Regions from separate parts of the Streptomyces sp. NPDC048566 genome, predicted to be linked through region 1. Evidence: riboswitches for the same ligand, from Rfam matches in the RefSeq annotation. Region 1 holds a riboswitch; the other holds the start of a gene.
What was found. A riboswitch is a leader RNA that binds a small molecule or an ion and turns the genes downstream of it on or off. The one in region 1 is predicted to bind glycine.

Region 1 (11,089 bases):
CGGAGCGGTCTGCGGCGAGGCGACGAGGTAGTCGAACTCCTGGAACGCGGTCTTCAGGTGGAAGACGACGGTGGTGTCGTCCGGGGTCTCGATGGACGAGAGGCCCTTGCCGCTCTTGTCCTTGTAGGGACCCTTGTACTTGTCGCCGCCGACCAGGAACTGCTGGAAGTAGTTCGGGCCGAGGGAGAGGACGTCACGCGCGAAGTTCGAGCGCTCGACGGCGTACTTCACGTCCTTGGACGTGATCGGGGAACCGTCCTGGTACTTCAGGCCCGCACGCAGCTTGTACGTCCAGGTCTTGCCGCCGTCGCTCGGGACACCCTTGCTCGCCGCGAGGTCGGGGACGAGGGTGTTGCCCTTCTCGCCGGCACCGGGCTGGAACGTCATCAGCGGGCGGGCGTACAGCCGGCTGAGGTTGTACATGTACGCGTAGTACGTGTTGCCCGGGTCGAAGGAGTCCGGCACGTCGGAGTACTCGTACGTGACCGTGCCCCCCTTCTTCGTGGAGGCGTTGACGACGTCCTTGGTCGCTGCGTTGGCCCCAGCTGATTTGGCGGTGTCGTCGTTCTTGTTGTCATCGGCCTTGCTGCAGCCTGCGACGAGCAGGCTCGCGGAGCCGATGGCCGCAACTGCGGCCAGCGCTGACCTTCGCATGATGGGCGGGTTCCCCTCCATTGTCGGAAACTTGGTGGTCTCTCGGTGCGCGTCGGGCATCAGCGACTGCGCGGGTCGAGAGCGTCGCGGAGACCGTCGCCCAGCAGGTTGAAGGCGAGGACGGTCACGAAGATGGCGAGGCCGGGCACGATCATGAACTGCGGGTCGACCTCGTAGAAGGTCACCGCCTCACGGAGCATGCCGCCCCACGACGCCTGCGGGGGCTGGATGCCGACGCCGAGGAAGCTCAGGGACGCCTCGAAGAGGATGTTCGTCGGGATGAGCAGCGTCGAGTAGACGATGATCGGGCCGACCAGGTTGGGCAGCAGCTCCCGGAAGAGGATGTAGGGGCCCTTGGCGCCCATGCCCCGGGCGGCGTCCACGAACTCCCGCTCGCGCAGGGCGAGCGTCTGGCCTCGGACGATGCGGCCCAGGTAGGGCCAGTTGAAGAAGCCGATCACGAAGATCAGCACGCTCAGGTGGAGCGGGAGCCCTTCGAGGCCGAACGCGCCGCCCTGGAGGGTGGCGGAGATGGCGATCGCGAAGAGCAGGAGGGGGAAGGCGAGGAAGGTGTCCATCATGCGGCTGATGATCGCGTCGACCCGCCCGCCGTAGTACCCCGCGACGACGCCGAGGATCGCGCCGATCACGTTCGACAGGATGGTGGCGCCGAAGGCGACGACCAGGGAGACCCAGGAACCCTCGAGGATGCGGGTCGCGACGTCGCGCCCGAACTTCGGGTCCACGCCGAGCGGGTGATCCGCGCTCATGCCGCCGAACCCACCGGTGGGCAGCGAGGTGTTGGGGTCGATCAGGTCCTGGTGGAAGGCGTTCGGGTCGAGTCCGAACAGCGCCTGGATGGGCCGGGCGAGCACGGCCATCAGGATGAGCAGCACGACGATGACACCGCCGGCGACCGCCACTCTGTCGCGCTTGAAGCGCGTCCAGGCGATCTGCCCCAGGGAACGACCCTCGATCCGCCCCTTGTCGGCTCCGGTCGGCACAGCCTCCGGCTGTGCCTCCGACGCCGCCCCGGTGGTCTCGATCGGTGCGGTCACAGTGACCCGACCCTTCTCGCCGGTGGTGACCGGCCTACGCCTGCCGCTGTCTGCGGCTTGGTTCACTTGCTCGCCGGGAAGCCGGCCGCAGATGGTGCGGCCCGATGACCCGGCTGATCCTTCGACTTGCACTCGCTCGCGGAATCGATGACCCCGCGTCTGATGGGCGAGTCTTCAGTGCCGCCACGATCACGTGCCAGGTCTGATGGAGAAAGTATGCGCAACCGTGATGCTTGTAGGTGGATTCCGTTATCCGAACAGTGGGTAACGACAGCCGGACGAGGGGCAGTTGGGCACGAAGGGTCCACGCCGACCCCTATGACCACAGAAAGCCCCGAATCGGGACAACCACCGCATGCTCCTGCTCCCCCGCAGGTCAGCACCATGGCGCGCACGACACGGGATGGCCGCGCGTGAGGACATGATGCCAGCAGCGCTCGTACTGCCGTACGACAGGTCCGGGATGCGGGACGCGCTCAGTATCCGCCGCGGGCCGGCGGATAGCCGTAGCCGCCCGCCACCGGGGCCTGGGCCGGGGCCGCGTGGGCCTCGCGGTCGTAGAACGGACGGGCCTGGGAGCGCAGCCACATGGCGACCGGGTCGAACAGGTCCGACATGGCGACCGTCGAGACGGGCAGCCCCTCGGGGACCGCCCCGATGGACTGCTGCATCATCGCCCGCACCGAGTCGACGGCGGGCGGCGAGGTGTCGTACACGTCGAGGCCGATGGCCAGATACGGCGCCCCGAGCGCGGGCTGCACCCAGGCGCGGCGCAGCGAGCGGACGGCCGGGGTGCGGTGCGCGTTCTGCGTCAGCAGGGCGTAGAACTGCGGGATCTCGATGCCGGGTTCGGACAGCCGGAGCGGTCCCGCGGGCTGCCGCTCCAGTCCGGCGGCGATCCGGCGCAGATCGAGCCACGGGATGCCGAGGCCGCCGCCGGGGGCGTGCGGATTCAGCCAGATGCCGAAGTGGTCGGGGTAGAGGGTGCGCGCGACGTCCAGGCCGTCGACGACTTCGTACGAGCGGTTCCAGCCGCTGGCCGACAGCTCCTGGGCCGAGGTGACGCAGGGGGCGTAACCGAAGCCCTCCACCTGCATGTTGCCGTACTGGGCGTCCGGGGAGCCGGCCTGGCCGTGCCACAGCAGCATCCACACCTGGCCGGACGAGGGGGTCGCGAGCGCGCGCAGGAGCGCCTCGTAGGCGTCGTAACGCCCGGGCGTCACCTGGCGCAGCATGTGCTCGACCTGCCCGGCCGCGGCCGTGCCCGACGCGCTCACCCTTCAACCGCCCCTTCGAGAACACATCACGACGAATTCATCCCTCACGCCCGAGGCGCCGGCCGAGAACGTGCGTCACCCCCGACCGGCCCATGAAACCAGCTTATGCGGCGAACGTCCTCCGCCGGGGAAGGCGTCCGGAGCTCCTTTTCGTCACGATCGCGGCGCGCGGGGCCGCGGGCGGGCGTTCCCGAGGCCCCGCGCAGGGGGCCGCGCACCGGCGGCCGAGCCGGCCGCGCGCGGGGCCGGCCGGGCCCGTGGTTCAGTGACCCGCCTGGTAGAAGGGCCGCACCTGCGCGCGCATCCAGTCGCCCACCGGGTCCTCCGCCACGTCCAGGAGGACCAGGTTCACCGGGATGCCCATCGGGACGCGGCCGAGGGCCCGGCCGAGGGCGTCGAGCGGAAGCGTGCGGGCCTCGCCCTCCCACAGGGACAGTTCCACGCCGATGAACAGGACGGGGGCGTCCCCCTCGATGCTCGCCAGGCAGCGCCGGGCGCTGAGCACGACGCCGGTCCCGGCGAACTCGGCGGAGGCCGCGGCGAGGAAGTCCACCGGGTCCTCCTGCCAGTCGGGCTCGAACAGGCGCACCCGGCCGCCGCTCGCCGGCCCGTCCAGCGGGGTGCGGCCGGCCCGGCAGAGGTCCGCCACCGCGGGCGGCGGCAGCGGCACGCCGACCACTCCGTCCGGGTTGACCGCGATGCCCACCTGCGGGGGGAGCCCGCGGGCGAACTCCACGGCGGGGGCGATGGTGAACGCCATGTGGCCGCCGGTGACCTGCCGGAACTGCTCCTCGGAGCTGAAGACCGGGACGTACGCCTGGCCCTGGAGTTCGATCGTGGGCAGGTCCAGCGGCCCGCTGCCGTGTCCGCCGCCGCTCGGCAGCGGCACCCAGAGGAAGCTGCGGCCGAGCACCTCGACGATGCGGGCGCCCGCCGACGCCGCCGCCCCCATGCCGAGTGCGGCCGACAGCACCTCCTCCAGCTCGTTGCCGGGCCAGCCGCCGTGCGGATGGGGGTGTGCCTGTGCCGGGAAGTCCATCTGTCTCAACCGCCTGCTTCGAACCACTGTTCCGCTGGAAGGTTAGTGGGGGTGGGTGCCGGTGCCGGTCAGTGGCCGAAATCGATGCTGCGCAGCACGTCCGCGGACCGCCGGTCCAGGAGGACCACCGAGCCGCATCCCGCGGGCGGATCGCCCCGCTCCACGGAGCGCAGCAGCCGGTCGACCGCGCCGCGGTGGCGGGCGAAGGCGTAGCGCGAGACGCCCCGGCCGCGCCGGCGCTGGCCGTCCAGCGCGGTGTCCGGCCCGACGTCGAGGACGAGCAGGTGCAGGACGCCGCCGCGGCGGCCCGCCTCGCGGGCGAGCCAGCGGCGCACCCACGCCTGCGTGCCGCAGTCGTGCACGACGACGCCGCCGGCCCCGCGCAGCGTCCGGCGCAGTCCCGCGTAGTGCGCGAGGCGGACCAGGGGGCGGTAGACGGCGTACGGCAGCAGCGGGGCCATCCGGCGGTCCCAGCGGTCGCGGGTGTCCTGGGAGTCGACGCGCGCACCGGTCACCGCCCGCCGCATCAGCGTCGACTTGCCGCTGCCGGGCAGCCCGGTGACCACGACGAGGTCGCGGGCGCCGAAGCGCAGGCCGTGCGGGCCGCGGCCCGCGCCGCCGCGGAGGTCGCGGACGACGGCGGCCCGGTGCGGTCCGCACACCCCCCGGGCCGGCGCCTCCGGCTGCTCGGGCACCGCGAGGCCCGATCCCGCCGCGTACACCCTGGTCCTGTTCACCGTGGCCACCCTCCCCTTCGACGTGGACTCCCCCGCGGTCGCGGACTCCCGTCACGCCGAGTGTAAAGAGAAGGTAATGCGCCGCGCTTCCCGTTTCCGTAAGCGGACCGCCACGGCACGGTTACGGATCCGGACTGCCCTGATCGGACGGGGCGTGCGATGATGGCCGCGCCAACTGCATACCGGCCGCTTGAATCCGCGCGGGAGAGTCCCGGGTACGTGTACCCGGGCGCCGAAGGAGCAAGTCCCTCCCTTGAATCTCTCAGGCACCGTTACCGCGCGGGCGAGGCACATCTGAAAAGCGGGCCGCTTCGTGGTGGCTCCACCCAAGGTGCAAGTCAGGACCACCGTTTCGCGGGGTCATGATGAACCTCTCAGGTTCCGATGACAGATGGGGAGGAACGACCTCGCCGTCATGCCTTGGGAGCCCCACCGATGAGCAGCACCACCCCCCGTCTCACCGCGCTCGACGCCCTGCACCGCTCGCTGGGCGCGACGATGACCGACTTCGCGGGCTGGGACATGCCGCTGCGCTACGGCTCGGAGCGCGACGAGCACCTCGCCGTCCGCACGAAGGCCGGACTCTTCGACCTCTCCCACATGGGCGAGATCACCGTCACCGGGCCGCAGGCCGCCGACCTCCTCGCCTTCGCGCTGGTCGGCAACATCGCCACCGTCGGCGTCGGCCGCGCCCGCTACACGATGATCTGCCGCGAGGACGGCGGCATCCTGGACGACCTGATCGTCTACCGGCTGGCCGAGCACGAGTTCATGGTCGTGGCGAACGCCTCCAACGCCCAGGTGGTGCTGGACGCGCTGACCGAGCGCGCCGCCGGCTTCGACGCCGCCGTGCGCGACGACCGCGACGCCTACGCGCTGATCGCCGTCCAGGGCCCCGAGTCCCCCGGCATCCTCGCCTCGCTCACGGACGCCGACCTCGACGGCCTGAAGTACTACGCGGGCCTGCCCGGCACCGTGGCCGGGGTACCGGCGCTGATCGCCCGCACCGGCTACACCGGCGAGGACGGCTTCGAGCTGTTCGTGGCGCCCGCCGACGCGGAGAAGGTGTGGCAGGCGCTGACCGACGCCGGCGCCCCCGCCGGCCTGATCCCGTGCGGCCTGTCCTGCCGCGACACGCTGCGCCTGGAGGCGGGCATGCCGCTGTACGGGCACGAGCTGACCACCGCGCTGACCCCCTTCGACGCCGGCCTCGGGCGGGTCGTGAAGTTCGAGAAGGAGGGCGACTTCGTGGGGCGTGCCGCGCTGCGCGAGGCCGCCGACCGCGCCGAGCAGGACCCGCCGCGGGTCCTGGTCGGCCTGATCGCCGAGGGGCGTCGGGTGCCGCGCGCCGGGTACCCGGTCGTCGCCGGCGGGCAGGTCGTCGGCGAGGTCACCTCCGGCGCCCCCTCCCCCACCCTGGGCAAGCCCGTCGCGATGGCGTACGTCGACGCCGCGCACGCCGCGCCGGGCACCCCGGGTGTCGGCGTGGACATCCGGGGCAGCCACGAGCCGTACGAGGTCGTGGCGCTGCCGTTCTACAAGCGCCGGAAGTGACACCGGTGCGCGACCGGCGGACCGTGACCGCGGAACGCCGGTCGCACGGGCCGTGCGGCCTCGCACGGCGCCTCCGGGCGGGCCGGCCCGCCCGATCGACTCCCCCTTTCAGCAGCACTCCCCCGCGTACAGGAGAATTCAGGCCATGAGCAACCCCCAGCAGCTCCGCTACAGCAAGGAGCACGAGTGGCTGTCCGTCGCCGAGGACGGCGTCGCGACCGTGGGCATCACCGAGTTCGCGGCCAACGCGCTCGGCGATGTCGTCTACGCCCAGCTTCCGGAGGTCGGTGACACGGTGACCGCGGGCGAGTCCTGCGGCGAGCTGGAGTCGACCAAGTCGGTCAGCGACCTGTACTCCCCGGTGGGGGGCGAGGTCGTCGAGGCCAACCAGGACGTGGTGGACGACCCGTCGCTGGTGAACTCCGCTCCCTTCGAGGGCGGCTGGCTGTTCAAGGTCCGCGTCGCCGACCAGCCCGAGGACCTGATGTCCGCCGACGAGTACGCCGCCTTCACCGCCGGCTGAGGAGTCACCGCATGTCGCTTCTGAACACCCCCCTGCACGAGCTGGACCCGGACGTCGCGGCCGCCGTCGACGCGGAGCTGCACCGCCAGCAGTCCACGCTGGAGATGATCGCCTCGGAGAACTTCGCTCCGGTCGCGGTCATGGAGGCGCAGGGCTCGGTCCTGACCAACAAGTACGCCGAGGGCTACCCGGGCCGCCGCTACTACGGCGGCTGCGAGCACGTCGACGTGGTCGAGCAGATCGCCATCGACCGGGTGAAGGCGCTGTTCGGCGCCGAGCACGCCAACGTGCAGCCGCACTCCGGCGCGCAGGCCAACGCCGCCGCGATGTTCGCGCTGCTCAAGCCGGGCGACACCATCATGGGCCTGAACCTCGCGCACGGCGGGCACCTCACCCACGGCATGAAGATCAACTTCTCCGGCAAGCTGTACGACGTCGTCGCCTACCACGTGGACGACGCGACCGGGCAGGTCGACATGGCCGAGGTCGAGCGCCTGGCCAAGGAGTCCCGGCCGAAGCTGATCGTCGCCGGCTGGTCCGCGTACCCGCGCCGGCTCGACTTCGCGGAGTTCCGCCGGATCGCCGACGAGGTCGGCGCGTACCTCATGGTCGACATGGCGCACTTCGCCGGTCTGGTGGCCGCGGGCCTGCACCCGAACCCGGTGCCGCACGCCCACGTCGTCACGACGACCACCCACAAGACCCTCGGCGGCCCCCGCGGCGGCGTGATCCTCTCGACCGCCGAGCTGGCCAAGAAGATCAACTCCGCGGTCTTCCCCGGCCAGCAGGGCGGTCCGCTGGAGCACGTGGTCGCGGCCAAGGCCGTCGCCTTCAAGGTCGCCACCACCGACGACTTCAAGGAGCGCCAGCAGCGCACCCTCGACGGGGCCCGCATCCTGGCCGAGCGCCTGGTCCGGGACGACGCGAAGGCCGTGGGCGTGGACGTGCTGTCCGGCGGCACGGACGTGCACCTCGTCCTCGTCGACCTGCGCAACTCCGCGCTGGACGGGCAGCAGGCCGAGGACCGCCTCCACGAGGTCGGCATCACGGTCAACCGCAACGCCGTCCCGAACGACCCGCGCCCGCCGATGGTCACCTCCGGCCTGCGCATCGGCACCCCGGCCCTGGCCACCCGCGGCTTCACCGCCGAGGACTTCACCGAGGTCGCCGACATCATCGCCGAGGCGCTCAAGCCGAGCTACGACGCCGAGGCCCTGAAGGCCCGGGTGTCCGCTCTGGCCGACAAGCACCCGCTGTACCCCGGCCTGAAGTAGTTCCGTACGCTTCCAGGCCGTACGTTTTTGTTCGTACGTTTTTCCCGCGTACGGTTTTTGTTCGTACGGTTCGATCCGTACGGGCTTCCGGGGCACCGCGCACACTGGAATCAGGCGCGGTGCCCCGTCCCATGCAGTCCCCGCACCACCCCCCGCCGGACAGCGGCGTCCGGCGAAACCCCAAGGAGTTCCCGTGGCCATCTCGGTCTTCGACCTGTTCTCGATCGGCATCGGCCCGTCCAGCTCCCACACGGTGGGCCCGATGCGCGCCGCCCGCATGTTCGCCCGGCGCCTGCGCAACGAGGACCTGCTGGCGCGGGTCGCCTCGATACGCGCCGAGCTGTACGGCTCGCTGGGCGCGACCGGCCACGGCCACGGCACCCCCAAGGCGGTGCTGCTCGGCCTGGAGGGCGCCTCTCCCCGCACCGTCGACGTCGAGGGCGCCGACGACCGGGTGGAGCAGATCAAGGCGTCCGGCCGGCTCGACCTGCTCGGCGAGCACGAGATCGCGTTCTCCTTCGACGACGACCTCGTCCTGCACCGCCGCAAGACCCTGCCGTACCACGCCAACGGCATGACGGTCGCCGCCCACGACGCCGCGGGCGAGCTCGTCCTGGAGAAGACGTACTACTCGGTGGGCGGCGGCTTCGTCGTCGACGAGGACGCCGTCGGCGAGGACCGCATCAAGCTCGACGACACCGTCCTGAAGTACCCCTTCCGCACGGGCGACGAGCTGCTGCGGCTCACCCGGGAGACCGGGCTGTCGATCTCCGCGCTGATGCTGGAGAACGAGCGGGCCTGGCGCACCGAGGAGGAGATCCGCGAGGGGCTCCTCGCCATCTGGCGCGTGATGCAGGCCTGCGTCTCGCGCGGCATGTCCCGCGAGGGCATCCTGCCGGGCGGCCTGAAGGTCCGCCGGCGAGCCGCCGTCTCCGCCCGCCAGCTGCGCGCCGAGGGCGACCCGCTGGCCCACGCGATGGAGTGGATCACCCTCTACGCGATGGCGGTGAACGAGGAGAACGCCGCCGGCGGCCGGGTGGTCACCGCCCCGACCAACGGCGCGGCGGGCATCATCCCGGCGGTGCTGCACTACTACATCAACTTCGTGCCGGGCGCCGACGAGGACGGTGTCGTCCGGTTCCTCCTCGCGGCCGGCGCCATCGGCATGCTCTTCAAGGAGAACGCGTCGATCTCCGGGGCCGAGGTCGGCTGCCAGGGCGAGGTCGGCTCGGCCTGCTCCATGGCGGCCGGCGCGCTCGCCGAGGTACTCGGCGGCAGCCCCGAGCAGGTGGAGAACGCGGCCGAGATCGGCATGGAGCACAACCTCGGCCTGACCTGCGACCCGGTCGGCGGCCTGGTGCAGATCCCCTGCATCGAGCGCAACGGCATGGCGGCCGTGAAGGCCGTGACCGCGGCGAGGATGGCGATGCGCGGCGACGGCTCCCACAAGGTCTCCCTGGACAAGGTCATCAAGACCATGAAGGACACGGGGGCCGACATGAGCGTCAAGTACAAGGAGACGGCCCGGGGCGGGCTGGCGGTGAACATCATCGAGTGCTAGGCGGATGGGCCCTGACCAGCACGTCTGCGGTTCGGTGCTGTCAGGGCTCCCTGCTCACGCGAGGGGAAGTCCCTGGAGCCGCCCTGGGACGGACGGGACGTTCGCCTCCCGCGGGGCTGTCGGGCCGGACCACGGACCCCGCGTGCCCTCGGCCGCCGGTCAGCCCGTGCCCGGGCCGCTGCCCCGGCGCCCGGGACGGGCTCTCATCGGCCGGTCGCGGCGTGCGCCTCGCGGGGGCGGTGCGGGGTGAGGGACAGGTCGTCGGCGGCCGGACGGGACGGGCCGGAGACGAGGATGGAGCGCTGGACGCTGGCGAGCGCGGCCGACGGTTCGAGACCGAGATCGCGTACCAGGGTCGTCCGCAGCCGCTGGTAGGCGCTGAGCGCCTCGCCGCGGCGCCCGGAGCGGTGCAGGGCGAGCATGAACTGCCCGCACAGGCTCTCGTGGGTGGGATAGCGGCTGACGAGCGCGGTCAGCTCGGCGAGCAGTTCGCGGTGCCGGCCGAGCCGCAGCGTGACGTCGATGCGCTGCTCCAGCACGCAGAGCCGGCTCTCCTCCAGCCGCGCGACCTGGGGGTGCAGATGGGGCCCGGTGCGGACGTCGGCGAGGGCCCGGCCCGTCCACAGGGCGAGCGCCTCGCTCAGCCGCCGGACGGCCCGTGTGGGGTCCCCGGCGTCCAGGGCCCGCCGCCCGGCGTCCGCCAGCCGCTCGAACTCCCTTACGTCGCTGCGCCCTTCACCGGCTCTGAGCAGATAGCCGCCGGGCACCGTCACCAGAACGTCCTTGGCCGAGCGCGGGACGGTGTCGCGGGCCTGGGCGAGCGCCGCGCCGATCAACTCGCGTAGCTGAAGGACGTAGTTCTGGAGGATGGAGCGGGCCTTGCGCGGCGGGGCGGCGCCCCAGAGTTCCTCGATCACCGTGGCGGCCGGCACGACCCGGTCGGCGTTGAGGGCCAGCAGAGCGAGCACCTGCCGTGGCTTGGGGGCGGTCGGTGTGATCGAGACGCCGTGCTCGCGTACCGCAAGTGCACCGAGAAGATCGATGTCCACGCTGCTTGCCCTCTCCTTGGATGGTCCGTCCGGCACCCGGCCGAGGGGGCGCGTACCGGTGGCGGGACTGGCCCTCGGCCTCCGGTCACCCCCAGGGGTTGTGCTGCGCCACGACGCCCGTCCCTCCGCCGGCCGCGAGCGACCGGTGCGCCGGGGCGACCGCGGTCGCTCGCGGTGCGGTCGTGATCGTCGCGATGACGACGAAGAAGAAGGCGCATACGGCGAGAAGCGATCCACTTCTGATCATGTCCATGATTTCCCCGCTCCGGGAGTCCGGCCTTGCGGCGTCTGCTTGAGGACGCCTAGAGCTTGGCAGGACCGGCCATCGCGCCACGATCCATGGGAGTGGCGGAAACAATAGGG
Region 2 (11,089 bases), on a different contig from region 1:
CGGACCGAGCTGGAGAACAGCTCGGACCAGGCCGAGGAGGCCCGCCGGCAGACGGTCGAGAAGGAGAAGCAGCTCGGCATCCTCGCGGGCACCGTGGCCGCCCAGGGGCCCGGCATCACGCTGTCGATCGACGACACGAAGGGGACGGTCGAGGCGGACATGCTGCTCGACGCGATCCAGGAGCTGCGCGCCGCCGGTGCGGAGGCGATCCAGGTGAACGGCGTGCGTGTGGTCGCCGGGACCTACCTGGCCGACTCCGGGAGCGGGGTGAAGGTCGACGGGAACAAGATCGCCCAGCCGTATCGTTTCAAGGTCATCGGCAAGCCGCAGGATCTGGAGCCGGCGCTGAACATTCCGGGAGGCGTGGTGCAGACGCTGGAGAAGGAGCAGGCCACGGTCGCGGTGGAGCGGTCGACGAAGATCGTCGTGGACGCCTTGCGACCGGCGGAGCGGCCTGACTACGCTCGGTCGTCCTCCCCGTGAGGTGGGGCGCATGAGGTCGGCCGGGCGAGGGCATGAGGTTGCGGGGGGTCGACGCACCGAATGGGTGGTGCGTGGTGGAAACTGTCTGGTGGATACGGACGTTGTGAGGATGTCCGGGTCGACCGGTGTGTTCAATCAGTGTTCGTCCTGCCCCACGGGCGGGTCTGTTTCGGTCAAGGGGAATCGCCCGTGAAGTTGTTTGCGAAGTTGTTCGGCAAGAGCACGCGAGAGGGCAGCGGTGACAACGCGACCGCCCGTCACCGTGCACCGCGCCAGGCGGAGGGTGCGGACGCCCAGAGCGGCGACCGCCCGCTGTTCCGGGACCAGGTCGGCGATGCCGGTGGTCAGGGCGCGTCGTCTGTTGACCCTGCCCAGTCCGGCCGCATAGGTTTCGGGGAACCGTCAGCCTCAAGCTCGGGTGGAGGGTTCGCCTCCGACCCGTATGCGTCCCAAGCCCCCGGTGGGCAGCCGCGGCAGGAGGATCCGTCCATGTCGGCGCTGGTGTGTACGAGGTGCGGGAACCGGAACGCGGAGAACAGCCGGTTCTGCTCCAACTGCGGAGCTCCGCTGCGAGGTGGCGCCGAGCGCCCCTCCGAGACGACGTCGACGATCTCGATCTCCGGTATCGAGGCCTACGACGCCGAGGTGACGGGGCAGACGCCGTCCCCGACGCTGTCGCCCGAGGCGCAGGCGGCGGTCGACGCGCTGCCGCTGGGCTCGGCCCTCCTGGTGGTGCGCCGCGGTCCGAACTCGGGCAGTCGCTTCCTGCTGGACAGCGACCTGACCACGGCCGGGCGTCATCCGCAGAGCGACATCTTCCTCGACGACGTGACCGTGTCGCGCCGTCATGTGGAGTTCCGGCGCGGGACGGACGGGTCGTTCACCGTCGCGGACGTCGGCAGCCTCAACGGTACGTACGTCAACCGGGAGCGCATCGACCAGGTCGCGCTCTCGAACGGTGACGAGGTGCAGATCGGCAAGTACCGGCTGGTGTTCTACGCGAGCCAGCTGGGCGTCTGACCCTCCCCCAACTCCGTCCGGGGGGACACCGAGGGAATGTCCATGCTTCAAACACCGAGCGGCGGTGCCGGCAGCGGCACCGCCGCGGACAGCGGTCTGATGAGCATCGGCGCGGTGCTGAGCGTGCTCCGCGACGAGTTTCCCGAAGTAACCATCTCCAAGATCAGATTTCTGGAGTCGGAGGGGCTCGTCGAGCCGCGGCGGACCCCTTCCGGGTATCGCAAGTTCAGCGCCGGTGACGTCGAGCGCCTCGGGCACGTCCTGAGGATGCAGCGTGACCACTACCTCCCGCTCAAGGTGATCCGCGAGCACCTGGACGCCCTGGAGCGCGGTGAGCGGGTCCGTCTGCCCGCCGTGGGCCGTCCCCGCGGCTCGGGGGAGGAGGCGCCCTCCGCGGAGCTCTACGGAGAGCCACAGGAGCCCACCGCGGCCCGGGTCGGCCGTGCGGAACTGCTGGCCGCCGCCGAGATCGGTGAGCAGCAGCTCGCGGAGTGGGAGTCCTACGGCCTGATCGGGCCCCTGCCGGACGGCGTGTACGACGCCGAGGCGGTGACCGTGGCCGCCCTCGTCGTCGAGCTGGGGCGCTTCGGGATCGAACCGCGCCACCTCAGGGCGATGAAGGCGGCGGCCGAGCGCGACGCCGGCCTCGTGGACCAGGTGGTGGCTCCGCTGCGGCGGCATCGCAATCCGCAGACGCGGGCGCACGCGGAGGCCCGTACGAAGGAGCTGGCGGGGCTCACGGTGAAGCTGCACGCGGCGCTCGTGCAGACCGCGCTGGGCGTACGACTTCCCTGATCGGGGGCGCCCGCGGGGGTGGCGGATCGGGCACCCGTTCTGTGCCCGACTACCCAAACGTCCCGGGCACGGCCTAGGGTTGCTGTGTGAACGAGCTCGATGTCGTAGGTGTCCGGGTGGAAATGCCCTCCAACCAACCGATCGTGCTTCTGCGTGAAGTGGGAGGCGACCGCTACCTCCCCATCTGGATCGGGCCGGGGGAGGCGACGGCGATCGCCTTCGCCCAGCAGGGCATGGCCCCCGCTCGACCGCTGACCCACGACCTGTTCAAGGACGTGCTGGAGGCGGTCGGCCAGGAGCTCACGGAAGTGCGGATCACCGACCTCCGCGAGGGCGTCTTCTACGCCGAGCTCGTGTTCGCCAGCGGGGTCGAGGTCAGCGCGCGTCCCTCCGACGCCATAGCGCTCGCCCTGCGCACCGGCACGCCGATCTACGGCAGCGACGGCGTCCTGGACGACGCCGGGATCGCGATTCCGGACGAGCAGGAGGACGAGGTGGAGAAGTTCCGCGAGTTCCTCGACCAGATCTCGCCCGAGGACTTCGGGACCAACAGCCAGTGACGCCGTGAGCCCCGCGCGTTCCCGGCGGCATTTGCCCGCGGCGCGTGGGGTGTGGCGCGGCCCGCGCCGAGCGCATTCGGCTAGCCTTTCCCCGCGGTAGGACACGACAAACCACTCGTTGGGTGATTATCACCCGGCGTGCCGAGTGTGGCGATCGTTGACGCGCCCCTGGTGACTGCCTACCGTCGAGAAGGCAGGTCAAGGACGGAGGTCGGCGTGAGAAGCAGCGGCGACGGTACGGCTGGGGGTGCTCCCGGACGCGGTCTGGGGGAGAGCGGCCCGTACCCGCTTCATGGCAGCGCGGCCGATCACGCTCCGCGTCGGCCGGCGGCAGTGTCCGACGAGGGAGGGGCCGTTCCCGACGAGGTCGGATACCGGGGCCCCACGGCGTGCGCCGCGGCGGGCATCACCTACCGGCAACTCGACTACTGGGCGCGCACCGGCCTGGTCGAGCCCAGCGTGCGGCCCGCCTACGGGTCGGGGACCCAGCGGCTCTACAGCTTCCGCGACGTGGTGGTCCTGAAGATCGTCAAGCGCTTCCTGGACACCGGGGTCTCCCTCCAGAACATCCGCACCACGGTCCAGCACCTCAGAGAGCGCGGTTTCCAGGACCTCGAACGCATGACGCTCATGAGCGACGGCGCGACGGTCTACGAGTGCACCTCGCCCGACGAGGTCCACGCGCTGCTCCAGGGCGGCCAGGGCGTGTTCGGCATCGCCGTGGGGGTGGTCTGGCGGGATGTGGAGAGCGCCCTGTCGCAGCTCCACGGAGAGCGCGTGGACACCGGCGAGACCCTCCTCGCCCACCATCCCGCGGACGAGCTGGCCCGCAGGCGCAACCGCGCCGTGTGAGCGCGCTCCCCGTACCGGCATCCCGCCCCCGGCGTCGCCGGGGGCGTTGTCAGTGGCATGGGGCAGCATCGGACACGTGAGAAGCGCCCCGACGATCCTGCATCTCGACATGGACGCCTTCTTCGCCTCGGCGGAGCAGGCGTCCAAGCCGAGCCTGCGCGGGAAGGCCGTCGTCGTGGGCGGGCTGGGACCGCGCGGGGTCGTCGCCACGGCCTCCTACGAGGCGCGGGTGTACGGGGTGCATTCGGCGATGCCGATGGCGCAGGCGCGACGCCGGGCGCCGAACGCCGCGTATCTGGTGCCGCGCTTCGCTCTCTACCGGGAGATCAGCGAGCAGGTGATGGGTCTGCTGCGGGCCCTGTCGCCGCTGGTGGAGCCGCTGAGCCTCGACGAGGCGTTCGTGGACCTGGAGGCCGGTGGGGCGGCCCGGGACGCGCACTCGGCGCGCGAGGCCGGGGTACGGCTGAGGGCCGACATCCGCGCCGTCACGGGGCTCACCGGGTCGGTGGGGCTCGCCGGGTCGAAGATGCTGGCCAAGATCGCCTCGGAGCAGGCGAAGCCGGACGGCCTGGTGCTGATCGAGCCGGGCACCGAACGGGAGCTGCTGGGGCCGATGTCCGTGCGGACCCTGCCGGGGGTCGGGCCCGCGACCGGCGACCATCTGCGCCGCGCCGGGATCACCACCGTCGGGGAGATCGCCGAGGCCGGCGAGGACGAGCTGGTGCGGCTGCTGGGGAGGGCCCACGGGCACGCGCTGTTCGCGATGGCGCTGGCGCACGACGACCGGCCCGTGGTGTCCGAGCGGGAGACGAAGTCGGTGTCCGTCGAGGACACCTACGACGTGGACATCCACGATCGGGTCCGGGTGGGCCTGGAGGTGCAGCGGCTGGCCGACCGCTGTGTGGGGCGGCTGCGCGGGGCCGGGCTCTCGGGCCGCACCATCGTGCTGAAGGTGCGCCGGTTCGACTTCTCCACGCTGACCCGGTCCGAGACGCTGCGCGGCCCCACGGACGACCCCGGGGTCGTCCGGGAGGCCGCCGCGCGGCTGCTGGACGGTGTGGACACGACCGGAGGTGTGCGGCTGCTCGGCGTCGGGGTCTCCGGGCTCGCCGACTACACGCAGGAGGACCTGTTCGCCCAGGCCCACGCGCGGCAGATCCACGCCGAGGCCGCGGCCGAGGCCCCGGCGGCGGTGGAGCCGGCGGGAGGACCGCCGGTCGAGGGGCAGGCGGACGCCGGCCCGGCGGGCGGGAGGGAGCCGTCGGCCGAGCGGCGCTGGCCCGCGGGGCACGACGTCCGGCACGCCGAGTTCGGGCACGGATGGGTGCAGGGGAGCGGCCTGGGCCGGGTCACGGTCCGCTTCGAGACGCCGTACTCGGAGCCCGGCCGGGTCCGGACCTTCCGGACGGACGACTCGCGGCTGGAACCGGCCGATCCCCTCCCGCTGGTCCGGCCGGGGCGGTCGCCCGTGTCCGGAGACCACGGGCGGGCGGCCGGGGAGGTCGCCGAGGGGACGGCGGGAACCGGCGCTCCCGGCCGCGGTCCGGTGGCCCCGGCGCCGCTCCCGGAGTGCGGCCGTCAGGCGTCCTCGGAGCCCGCGAGCCGGCCGAAGTCGCGGTCCGGCGGCGGGGGAGGGGAGGCGACGTCGAGCCCGTAGTGGTGGTAGAGCTGGAGTTCCTGCTCGGGCGAGAGGTGCCGGCCCACGCCGAAGTCGGGGGCGTCCTTGATGAGCGCGCGGTCGAAGGGGATCCGCAGGGTTCCCTCGACGATCTCGCTGGGTTCCAGGGGCACGAACGCGTCCCTGCTGAACAGCCCGGTGCGTATGGCCGCCCACTCCGGGACCCCGGTCGCGTCGTCGAGATAGACCTCGTCGATGGTGCCGATCTTGGTGCCCTTGCGGTCGAACGCCTTGCGGCCGATCAGGTTGCGCGGATCGATGTCGGTCTGCACGGTCCCTCCTCGTGGTCGCAAACTCATCCGTAAGCACTACATCCGTAAGCACTACAAAAGAGCACATTCGGATGGGCGGCCACTCGAAAGCAGGCGTCTTGTCCCCGCTGGTAGGCTGGCGATGGCCGCTGATCCCGTGCGGGAGAGTCCTCCGGACGCCACCGGAGGCGCCGAAGGAGCAAATCCTCCCCGGAATCTCTCAGGCTCACGTACCGCACGGACGAGGTCACTCTGGAAAGCAGGGCGGGCGCCACGGGCTTCCGCTCTCACCGACGGTGAAAGCCGGGACGTCAGCGCACGGACCGGTGAAGCTCTCAGGTTGAGATGACAGAGGGGGAGGCCGTCGGGGTACCCGTGCCGGGGTACCCCTCGAAGGTCGCGTCAGACCAGGAGGCCTCCGCAATGACCGCCCCCCGCATTCCGCTCTCCGAGCTCGAACAGGGCATCCCCTTCGAGCAGCGCCACATCGGGCCCGACTCCGAAGCCCGGGCCAAGATGCTCGCGCAGGTCGGCTACGGCTCCCTCGACGAGCTGACGGCCGCCGCGGTGCCCGACGTGATCAAGAACGTCGACGCGCTGGACCTGCCGGCCGCCCGGACCGAGGCCGAGGTGCTCGACGAGCTGCGCTCGCTCGCGGACCGCAACCAGGTACTCGGGTCGATGATCGGCCTCGGCTACTACGGCACGTTCACCCCGCCGGTGATCCTGCGCAACGTCATGGAGAACCCGGCCTGGTACACGGCCTACACCCCCTACCAGCCGGAGATCTCGCAGGGCCGTCTGGAAGCCCTGCTGAACTTCCAGACCGTCGTCGCCGAACTCACCGGACTGCCCACCTCGGGCGCCTCGCTGCTCGACGAGGGCACCGCCGCCGCCGAGGCGATGGCGCTGTCCCGCCGCATGGGCAAGAACAAGAAGGGCCTCTTCCTGGTCGACGCGGACGCGCTGCCGCAGACCATCGCCGTCATCCAAACCCGGGCCGAGCCGACCGGCGTCGAGGTCGTCGTCGCCGACCTCGGCGACGGCATCCCGGCCGACCTCGCCGACCGGGAGATCAACGGCGTACTCGTCCAGTACCCCGGCGCCTCCGGTGCCGTACGCGACATCAAGCCGCTCGTCGAGCAGGCGCACGCGCTGGGGGCGGTCGTCACCGTCGCGGCCGACCTGCTGGCCCTCACGCTGCTGACCTCCCCCGGCGAACTGGACGCCGACATCGCCGTCGGCACCACGCAGCGCTTCGGCGTCCCGATGGGCTTCGGCGGGCCGCACGCCGGCTACATGGCGGTGCGCGAGAAGTTCGCCCGCAGCCTGCCCGGCCGGCTGGTCGGCGTGTCCGTGGACGCCGACGGACACAAGGCCTACCGCCTCGCCCTCCAGACCCGCGAGCAGCACATCCGCCGCGAGAAGGCGACCAGCAACATCTGCACCGCGCAGGTGCTGCTCGCCGTGATGGCCGGCATGTACGCCGTCTACCACGGCCCCGACGGTCTGCGGACCATCGCGCGGCGCACCCACCGCTACGCCACGGTCCTGGCCGCCGGGCTCACCGCCGGCGGTGTCGAGGTCGTGCACGGCGCGTACTTCGACACCCTCACCGTGCGGGTGCCGGGCCGCGCCGCCGCGGTCGTGGAGGCCGCCCGCGGCCTCGGCGTCAACCTCCACGGCGTCGACGACGACCACGTGTCGATCTCCTGCGACGAGACGACCACGCGCGGGCAGCTGGCCGCCGTGTGGACCGCGTTCGGCGTCGACGGCGACGTCGAGGCGCTGGACGCGAGCGCCGAGGACACCCTGCCGGCGGCGCTGCTGCGCGGGGACGACTACCTCGCCCACCCGGTGTTCCACCAGTACCGCTCCGAGACCGCGATGCTGCGCTACCTGCGCCGGCTCTCCGACCGCGACTACGCGCTCGACCGCGGCATGATCCCGCTGGGCTCCTGCACGATGAAGCTCAACGCGACCACGGAGATGGAGCCGGTCACCTGGCCGGAGTTCGGGCAGCTGCACCCCTTCGCGCCCGCCGAGCAGGCCCAGGGCTACCTCTCGCTCATCCATCAGCTGGAGGACCAGCTCGCCGAGGTCACCGGCTACGACAAGGTGTCGCTCCAGCCCAACGCGGGCTCGCAGGGCGAGCTGGCCGGTCTGCTGGCCGTCCGCGGCTACCACCGCGCCAACGGCGACGACCAGCGCACGATCTGTCTCATCCCGTCCTCCGCGCACGGCACCAACGCGGCGAGCGCCGTGATGGCCGGCATGAAGGTGGTCGTGGTGAAGACGGCCGACGACGGCGAGATCGACGTCGAGGACCTGAGGGCCAGGATCGAGCAGTACCGCGACGAGCTGTCGGTGCTGATGATCACCTACCCCTCGACCCACGGTGTGTTCGAGGAGCACGTCGCCGACATCTGCGCCCGGGTGCACGAGGCCGGCGGCCAGGTCTACGTCGACGGCGCCAACCTGAACGCCCTGGTGGGCCTCGCCAAGCCGGGCCACTTCGGCGGCGACGTCTCGCACCTGAACCTGCACAAGACGTTCTGCATCCCGCACGGTGGCGGCGGTCCGGGTGTGGGACCGGTCGGAGTGCGCGCCCACCTCGCGCCGTACCTGCCGAACCACCCGCTCCAGCCCGAGGCGGGCCCGGAGACCGGTGTCGGTCCGGTCTCCGCCGCGCCCTGGGGATCGGCGGGCATCCTGCCCATCTCCTGGTCCTACGTCCGGCTGATGGGCGGCGAGGGCCTCAAGCGGGCCACGCAGGTGGCCGTGCTGTCCGCCAACTACGTCGCCCGCCGCCTGGAGCCCCACTACCCGGTGCTCTACACGGGCCCCGGGGATCTGGTGGCGCACGAGTGCATCATCGACCTGCGCCCGCTGAGCAAGGCGACCGGGGTCAGCGTGGACGACATCGCCAAGCGGCTGATCGACTACGGGTTCCACGCGCCGACGATGTCGTTCCCGGTGGCCGGGACGCTGATGATCGAGCCGACCGAGTCCGAGGACCTCGGTGAACTCGACCGGTTCTGCGACGCGATGATCGCGATTCGCGCGGAGATCGAGAAGGTCGGTTCCGGTGAGTGGACCGCCGACGACAACCCGCTGCGCGGAGCGCCGCACACGGCCGCCGCGCTGAGCGGGGACTGGGAGCACGCCTACAGCCGGGAGGAGGCCGTCTTCCCGGCCGGGGTCTCGGCGGCCGACAAGTACTGGCCGCCGGTCCGCCGCATCGACCAGGCCTACGGCGACCGCAACCTCGTCTGCTCCTGCCCCCCGCTGGACGCCTACGAGGACTGATCACCGCCGTGTACGCGGGCGCCTGCGGACGGTGACACCCCGCGGGCAGGCGTCGGGGCCGGTACGGAGCGCAAGGCTCCGCACCGGCCCCTGATGCGTCCTGCCGGGTGTGCCGGCTCAGGCGGCCGTCATCACCGTGGCGCTGCCCAGCGGGCGGTGCGGGGCGATGATCCGGCCGTCCGGCAGGAGCTCACCGGTGTCCTCGAAGAGCAGAACGCCGTTGCACAGCAGGCTCCATCCCTGCTCGGGGTGGTGCGCCACGAGACGGGCGGACTCCCGGTCGGCGGACGCGGCTGACGGGCACGGCGGCTGGTGCTGGCACATGGAAGGGATCTTTCGCTGGGTCGAGAGGTCTGCGATGGCTGTGGTGTCTGTTCCGCGGCTCGGTGCACTCATGGCCGCTCCCCCGTTGATGTGTGGTCTGGAACCCAGTGTTGCCCTACGGGCGTCGATCCGCAGGGATTTGACGGCACCGCTTCTCACAGGTTCATGACGCATCACCCGAGCGGACGGTTCAGCCCAACTGGGCCGTCCCTTCGGGTGGTTCGCGGTGGCCGGATAGGGCTAGTCCGGTCGGGTCCGCGGGACGTTCCGCCTCGTACGAGCGTGGTGCCGCCCCGATGAGCGATCGGCCGCCGGGCAGCGGTGTGCCCCGCGACCGGCGGGCGGTCGCGGGGCACGGGGCGTGGTGTCAGGCGGGTGAGCCGAGCAGGGGGCCGGGGGTGACGGGTGCGACGGGGGTGACCCGGTGGGTGATCACCGGGAGGAGTTCGGCGACACGGTGCGGGCAGTGCGCGGCGATGCCGGGGGGCGCGGGGGCCAGCGGCACGAGGAGGTCGGCGGACGCGGGATGGCCGTCGGCGCCGTCGGCGGCGGTGTCCCCGTGCAGCCAGAGGGCGAGCATGTACAGCTCCGGAATCGACAGCAGGCGGGCCTGGTAGGGCTGCTGTAGGGTCTCCGCCTGCCCCAGAGCGTGTTCCGTGGCGGCGATGTAGGGCCCCTCGAAGAAGCGTGAGAAGGCCCAGCCGTCGGCGGTGAGCATGGTGTCGGCCGCGGCCACCGAACGTCCCTGGCTGCGCAGCAGGAACCGCCAGCCGGCGAGCCGGGTGGCGGAGGCGCCGGCAGGAGTGATGCGGTCCAGGACGTGGACCGGCAGGGGGACCTCGGGGGTGATCGGTCCCTGGGCCAGGCGCAGGGAGGGGGTACGGGCTTCACGGACGGCGGTGGGGGAACCGAGTGCCGTGAGGACGGTGCGCAGGGCGGGCGCGGGAGCCGGGGGTACGTGCAGCGGCATGGTGGGTCGCCTCTCATTCGACAGGCACGGTGGCGCGAGGGCGGGGGCGGACGGCGCTGTCAGCTCTCGGGTCAGAGGGGCGTGGGTCTCGATCCGCCGACAGGAATGCCGCCTGTCGTCGTCACGGTGACGACAGGACCTCGACCGCGAGCGCGAACTCTCTGCCTCGGTAGCGGAGTTTATACGACACGTGTTCATGCGATGTTTCGGCTAGTCGTCGCGCATATGAAGAGCAAGGCACTATTCGGTCGCGAAAAAGCGCGCTTCGTCCCGGTTCCGCGCCGCCGTCCCACGGAGTGACCTCGTATTGTTCGCGCTCAGCGGTCGGCCGATACTCGTCGGCGTTTTTCACGAGATCATGCGGGCGGTAAACTTGCTCATTGCCGCATGCCTCGTGAATGTGCCCGGGGAATCCGGTCCCAGGGTAGCGGCCGAAGGGCCGGCGCGGGACGTTATGGATCGCGTTGCCGGGGCATCATCCTCCGTACCCGGGACGCCGACGCCGCCGGAGCGCCGGTCGGCCCAGCCGAGGAGGGACATCGCGATGGGGGAGAAGGTCGTGGCGGGGTCGTTCGACCTGAGCGACCGACAGCGCCACCGGGACAAGCTCCGGCAGTGTCTGACGGTGCTGGAGAGGCTGCTGAAGGAGAAGCGGTTCGATCGGCCGAAGAACCTGATGGGTCTGGAGATCGAACTGAATCTCGCCGGGCCCGACGGCCTGCCGAGAATGATGAATGCGGAAGTGCTTCAGCGGATTGCCAGCCGTGATTTCCAAACAGAACTCGCCATGTTCAACCTGGAAGTCAACATCGCCCCGCACCGGCTGGGCGGCCGGGTATTCGACCGG

Region 2: another riboswitch for glycine. It lies ahead of gcvP (aminomethyl-transferring glycine dehydrogenase); the one in region 1 lies ahead of gcvT (glycine cleavage system aminomethyltransferase GcvT).

Annotation. Positions count from the first base shown of each region.
Region 1 is NZ_JBICWL010000019.1:48,988-60,076, reverse strand. Features, by position in the region: gene ACGFS9_RS24755 (ABC transporter substrate-binding protein) at 1-675, opposite strand, end outside; gene ACGFS9_RS24750 (ABC transporter permease) at 714-1,712, opposite strand; gene ACGFS9_RS24745 (enhanced serine sensitivity protein SseB C-terminal domain-containing protein) at 2,189-2,989, opposite strand; gene ACGFS9_RS24740 (enhanced serine sensitivity protein SseB) at 3,252-4,028, opposite strand; gene ACGFS9_RS24735 (AAA family ATPase) at 4,097-4,765, opposite strand; glycine riboswitch at 4,957-5,053, shown strand; gene gcvT (glycine cleavage system aminomethyltransferase GcvT) at 5,201-6,319, shown strand; gene gcvH (glycine cleavage system protein GcvH) at 6,465-6,842, shown strand; gene glyA (serine hydroxymethyltransferase) at 6,854-8,116, shown strand; gene ACGFS9_RS24715 (L-serine ammonia-lyase) at 8,310-9,677, shown strand; gene ACGFS9_RS24710 (BTAD domain-containing putative transcriptional regulator) at 9,881-10,726, opposite strand; gene ACGFS9_RS24705 (hypothetical protein) at 10,812-10,973, opposite strand.
Region 2 is NZ_JBICWL010000037.1:5,247-16,335, forward strand. Features, by position in the region: gene ACGFS9_RS31045 (DUF881 domain-containing protein) at 1-483, shown strand, start outside; gene ACGFS9_RS31050 (FHA domain-containing protein) at 544-1,503, shown strand; gene ACGFS9_RS31055 (MerR family transcriptional regulator) at 1,546-2,298, shown strand; gene ACGFS9_RS31060 (bifunctional nuclease family protein) at 2,385-2,858, shown strand; gene ACGFS9_RS31065 (MerR family transcriptional regulator) at 3,075-3,710, shown strand; gene ACGFS9_RS31070 (DNA polymerase IV) at 3,787-5,367, shown strand; gene ACGFS9_RS31075 (PRC-barrel domain-containing protein) at 5,289-5,660, opposite strand; glycine riboswitch at 5,790-5,885, shown strand; gene gcvP (aminomethyl-transferring glycine dehydrogenase) at 6,063-8,948, shown strand; gene ACGFS9_RS31085 (DUF5999 family protein) at 9,066-9,272, opposite strand; gene ACGFS9_RS31090 (hypothetical protein) at 9,640-10,242, opposite strand; gene ACGFS9_RS31095 (glutamate--cysteine ligase) at 10,787-11,089, shown strand, end outside.